Linked DNA regions of Niabella beijingensis. Each later gene encodes a partner of the first gene's protein in a complex. Links are inferred from orthologs where the notes say so. Each region holds a gene or a part of one and is shown on either strand. Other genes may lie near its edges.

What was found.
Region 2: the proteins of groL (region 1) and metK are in contact, whole or in part, in a cryo-EM structure (PDB 8P4O), measured with the Escherichia coli proteins. The link is inferred for Niabella beijingensis from one-to-one orthologs.

The regions. Positions count from the first base shown.
Region 1 is NZ_JAIQDI010000002.1:1,668,506-1,671,529, forward strand. What follows is about bases 18-2,969. They hold groL (chaperonin GroEL), read left to right. Parts: upstream 18-649; coding sequence 650-2,290; downstream 2,291-2,969. Other genes in these bases: K7B07_RS23000 (co-chaperone GroES), read left to right, coding at 264-545; K7B07_RS23010 (GNAT family N-acetyltransferase), read left to right, coding at 2,387-2,845. Also shown: transcription antitermination factor NusB, read right to left, coding at 1-16; K7B07_RS23015 (hypothetical protein), read left to right, coding at 2,985-3,024.
Region 2 is NZ_JAIQDI010000002.1:881,857-884,729, reverse strand. What follows is about bases 71-2,871. They hold metK (methionine adenosyltransferase), read right to left. Parts: upstream 2,198-2,871; coding sequence 944-2,197; downstream 71-943. Other genes in these bases: K7B07_RS19775 (DUF4270 domain-containing protein), read right to left, coding at 2,285-2,871; gyrA (DNA gyrase subunit A), read right to left, coding at 71-680. In the rest of the region: more of gyrA, read right to left, coding at 1-70; more of K7B07_RS19775, read right to left, coding at 2,872-2,873. UniProt on the Escherichia coli protein: Catalyzes the formation of S-adenosylmethionine (AdoMet) from methionine and ATP.

The sequences.
Region 1 (3,024 bases):
TTCTTCTGCTAATCATTGATTGAATGAACTCTTTTTGCGGCTGCGAAGATAGTTGATTTCTATTTTATTAAAGAAAAAACCAGCCGGAAATGCAATTTTGACATGTAAAGACCTGCAAAGTCCTCTGTTTTTTGGACGAATCCGGGGTTAAACTGAAAAATTTTCATTTAAAAAGGGCATGGCATATTATTTATGCTACATTAGCAGCCTTAAAAAAAGCATTTTTGGCACTTTAAATTAAAATTTTAAAAAACAATACGATTATGGCTAAAAAATCAACTGTTACCCCTTTGCACGACCGGGTAATTGTAAAACCAGCAGCAGCAGAAGAAAAAACCGCAGGTGGTATTATCATTCCTGACACTGCCAAAGAAAAACCCCAGCGCGGTACAGTAGTGGCAGCAGGTCCTGGTAAAAAAGACGAACCTGTAACAGTAAAACCAGGCGATACCGTATTATACGGAAAATATGCCGGTACGGAGATCCAGATTGGCGGCGAAGACCTTTTAATTATGAGAGAAAGCGATATCCTGGCGATTGTTTAATTTGAAAATTTGAAAATGTGCTAATATGAAAATGATTGGCCCTTTCAATAATTCAGATTAATCTTCAAATTCTAAAATCCTCAAATTTTCAAATTAAATAAAAAATGGCAAAGCAACTTTTCTTCAATATTGAAGCAAGAAATAAGATGAAAAAAGGCGTTGACTCTCTGGCCAACGCTGTAAAAGTTACATTAGGACCAAAGGGCCGTAACGTGGTTATCGAGAAAAAATTTGGAGCACCGGCTATAACAAAAGATGGTGTTACTGTAGCAAAAGAGATTGAACTGGAAGATGTAGTAGAGAATATGGGTGCGCAGATGGTAAAGGAAGTAGCTTCCAAAACTGCTGATATAGCAGGTGATGGTACTACAACTGCAACTGTTTTAGCACAGGCGATCATTGGCGAAGGACTGCGCATGGTAGCAGCGGGTGCCAACCCGATGGACCTGAAACGCGGTATCGACAAAGCCGTTTCACTGGTAGTGGAAAGCCTGAAGGCGCAAAGCCAGACAGTTGGCAGCGACAGCAAAAAAATCAAACAGGTGGCTACAATTTCTGCCAATAACGACGAGCAGATCGGTGAGCTGATCGCGCAGGCGTTTGGCAAAGTAGGTAAAGAAGGCGTGATCACTGTAGAAGAAGCAAAAGGTACTGATACTACTGTAGATGTAGTGGAAGGTATGCAGTTCGACCGGGGGTATATTTCTCCTTACTTCGTTACCAACAGCGAAAAAATGGAGGCCGAATTACAAAGCCCTTATATCCTGATCTACGACAAAAAGATCAGCACCATGAAGGACATCCTGGGCATCCTGGAAAAAGTAGCTCAAAGCGGACGTCCGCTGGTGATTATTGCAGAAGACCTGGAAGGTGAAGCGCTGGCGACACTGGTGGTGAACAAACTGCGTGGCACCCTGAAAGTGGCTGCTGTTAAAGCTCCGGGCTTTGGCGACAGAAGAAAAGAAATGCTGACCGATATTGCCATCTTAACAGGCGGTACCGTGATCTCCGAAGACCTGGGACACAAACTGGAAAGTGCAGACCTGGCTTCCCTGGGACAGGCTTCTTCAATCACTATCGATAAAGACAACACCATTGTTGTAGGCGGTAAAGGTAAAAAAGCCGATATCACTGGTCGTGTAAACCAGATCAAAGCTCAGATTGAAAATACCACTTCTGATTACGATCGCGAAAAATTACAGGAGCGCCTGGCTAAATTGAGCGGTGGTGTTGCTGTATTGTATGTAGGTGCTGCTACTGAAGTGGAAATGAAAGAAAAGAAAGACCGTGTGGATGATGCATTACATGCAACAAGAGCTGCGGTGGAAGAAGGCATTGTACCGGGTGGTGGTGTGGCTTATATCCGCGCTATTGAAAGCCTGGACGTAAAAGTAAGAGGCCAGATCGAAGATGAAGCAACCGGTATGGCGATTGTAAAACGTGCCCTGGAATCCCCTGTACGTACCCTGACTGACAACGCCGGTATCGACGGTTCTATCGTTGTTCAGAAGATCAAAGATGGTAAAGCGGATTTTGGTTTCAACGCAAGAACAGAAACTTACGAGAACCTGTTCAAAGCCGGTGTTATCGATCCTACAAAAGTAAGCCGTGTTGCGCTGGAAAATGCCGCTTCTATTGCCGGTATGTTGCTGACCACCGAGTGTGTGGTTGCCGACAAACCCGAACCCAAAACAGCAGCCCCTGCAATGCCGGGTGGTCCTGATATGGGTGGCATGGGCTACTAAGCACTTTCTTTTAAAGAATATAAAAACCGCTCCGGATTGCCGGAGCGGTTTTATTTTTGCAGGAGCCGATGGCTTTCTTATAAAAACAACGCTATTATGGATAACCACATCATCCGGCCTCTGACCGAAGCAACCACTGACCTGTTCATTGCTATGAAACAGGATTTTTTTGCGATAGACGGCTATCCCTTTGATGAGGCGGCCGCAAAGGAACTTACCCGTTACTTTCTTACACATCCTGAAGCAGGGCAGCTTTTTATGATCTATGATGAAACGGAAACGGTGATCGGGTTCCTGGTGCTGACCTTTATGCTCAGCTTTGAATTCGGCGGCCGGGTTGCTTTCCTGGATGAATTGTACCTGAACGACAGGGCCCGCGGAAAAGGGTATGGCAAATACGCAGTGAATTTTGTGAAGGAATATGCTGCAGAAAACGGCCTGAAAGTTATTTTCCTTGAAGTGGAACACCACAACGAGCGGGCCCGCCGCCTGTATGAGAGCAATGGATTCCGTGATCATCACCGGGATCTGATGATTTATCACCATTCAGAATAGTAGACAATTGGCCATCTCATAATCATGCATTTGCCCCATTAGGATCTTTGCCCAAAGGATCAATAATGACAAATTGATTATCTTTGTATAAACTGATTTTTATCATCATATAAGTCATTTTAGCTTAAGCCTAATTTAAATGAAAACAATCACTAAAATTATACTGCTTTCAACTGTGC
Region 2 (2,873 bases), 790 kb from region 1 along the record:
GTCGGAAAATCCGGAGCCTTTACATGCTGCATCAGTTCATCAATGGTAATTTCCCTGTTTTCGATATAAGCAATACAGCCATCAATCACCTCGGAAAGATTGTGCGGCATCACGTTAGTGGCCATCCCAACGGCAATACCGCTGGAGCCGTTTACCAGCAATTGCGGGATCCGCGTAGGCAGCACAACAGGCTCCTCCCTGGAGTCATCATAGTTGGGCTGAAAGTCGACCGTTTCCTTTTCAATATCATCCAGCATGTGCTCGGCAATGCTTTCCAGTTTTACCTCGGTATAACGCATCGCCGCCGGACCATCACCATCCTGTGTACCAAAGTTACCCTGTCCGTTTACCATTGTATAGCGCATGCTCCATTCCTGTGCCATACGCACCATTGCATCATACACGGAACTGTCACCATGCGGGTGGTACTTACCCAGTACTTCCCCCACCACCAATGCCGATTTTCTGTGAGGCCGGTTGGATCTCAGGTTCAGCTCATTCATTGCGTACAGGATGCGCCGGTGTACCGGCTTCAAACCATCTCTTACATCCGGTAAGGCACGGCCCACGATCACCGACATCGAATAATCGATATAGGCCGTTTTCATTTGCTCTTCGATATTTACGGGGATAATGCGGTTGCTGTCCTGTGTCGCTTGCGGGTCTAAATTTTCTTCCATCTAATAGATTCTAAATCATTCTGAATAATGCAAAATGCACTATATGCAAATTTAACTTTTCCCCTCCGTATTTACGACTCCTGACCCCTGTTTTTTAGGAGAGTTTTCCACTATTTTCCGGGTTGATACGTGTATAAAAAAACGGATGCGCAACACCTCAAATGTTCAATGATCTGCAGGTGAAAAACAGGGTGTTCCGGAAGGGCAGGCATTAAAAAAGCTGCCTGGTATACAGACAGCTTTTTTAATGCATTGTTCCTGCTTTATTTCAGGCCAAAGGCTTTTTTTACTTTGGGTACATAGTCCAGTTTTTCCCAGGTAAAAAGCTCCACTTTTTTGGTCACTTTCTTCCCGTCCGGGGCAACAAAAACTTTTTCCACCACCTGGTTCTCTCTTCCCATATGCCCGTAGGCGGCTGTTTCGCTGTAGATGGGATTTCTCAGCTTTAAGCGCTGCTCGATAAAATAAGGCCGCATGTCAAAAAGCTTTTCCACGGCCTGGCTGATCTGACCATCGGTAAGATCCACTTTTGCTGTGCCATAGGTATTCACATTGATGCTGGTGGGCTGGGCCACACCGATAGCATAGGAAACCTGAACCAGTACCTCATCACACAATCCGGCTGCTACCAGGTTTTTTGCGATATGACGGGTGGCATATGCTGCCGAGCGGTCTACCTTGCTGGGGTCCTTTCCGCTGAATGCGCCCCCGCCATGCGCACCTTTACCGCCATAGGTATCCACGATGATCTTACGCCCGGTAAGACCGGTATCTCCATGCGGACCACCGATCACAAAATTACCGGTGGGATTGATATGATATTTGATCTTATTATTAAACAGGTGCTTGTACTGGGGGTATTTCTTGATCACACGGGGGATCAGGATCTCTTTCATATCCTTTGCGATCCGGGCCTGCATCTTCGCTTCTGTATCAAAATCATCATGCTGGGTGGAAATAACGATCGCATCAATACGAACGGGTTTGTTGTTATCATCGTATTCCAGTGTTACCTGGCTTTTAGAGTCCGGACGCAGATACTGTACCTTTTTATTCTCGCGACGGAGGGCCGCCAGTTCGATCAGCAATGTATGCGCCAGGTCCAGCGCCAGCGGCATGTAATTGGCGGTCTCATTGGTAGCATACCCAAACATCATCCCCTGATCTCCGGCTCCCTGGTCTTCCTTTTTTTTACGTTCCACTCCCTGGTTAATATCGGAGGATTGTTCATGAATGGCGGATAACACGCCACAGGAGCGGGCTTCAAACATGTATTCACTCTTGGTATACCCGATCTTGCTCACTACCCCACGGGCGATCTCCTGTACATCCAGGTATGCTTTGGATTTTACTTCTCCCGCCAGAACCACCTGTCCTGTTGTTACAAGGGTTTCACAGGCTACCTTCGACTGCGGATCAAATGCGAGAAAATTATCAATGAGTGCATCAGAAATCTGGTCTGCTACTTTATCCGGGTGTCCCTCAGAAACACTTTCAGAAGTAAATAAATAAGGCATAAACGATTTGGGTTATTAAGAAATAATTAAAATTTACGGGTGCAAATATAGCACCCGTTCGTATTTAAATAAAATATAAACTGCCGATCAGGGCTTTGAGTAAACAATCCGCAGTTTCATCTTTTGAGAAGAATTATTCCCTCCTGCGATCCTGGCCCGGCCTACGCCTGCCAGTCCGAAAAAGGTGCTCGACTGCGGAACACGGAACAGACTGGTTCCGGTTATAGCATCCCGGTCGCCCAGCGGAAGCCATACTCCTGCCGGAGCATACAACCTGAAGTTGTATAAAGGCACCACTTTGTTTACCGTCTTGCCATCCCACCCGATATTTTCCAGGCTTTGTACATAGCTGGTAAGGTTAAAACGCCATTGGCGAACGATATTCTGGGACGGATCCTTTTTAAAGTAATAGGTCTGGTCGGTATTTGCATTGTTCACACTATAAAAACTGGGGAAGTTGGTGATCGCATACCCTCCGGAATAAGTGATCCCGAATACATAGGGAACCATTTTAAACTGCTTGGTGGCGGTGTCCATCACATCCAGGAATACGTTACGCGGAGCACCAAACATGGAGTCGGATACATCATAAACCGATTCCATCTGCAATTCCGCTAAATGAATAACGGACCGGGGGAAGGTGGCCAGCCCCGGTATCTTTAAGGTAGCAAAGGTT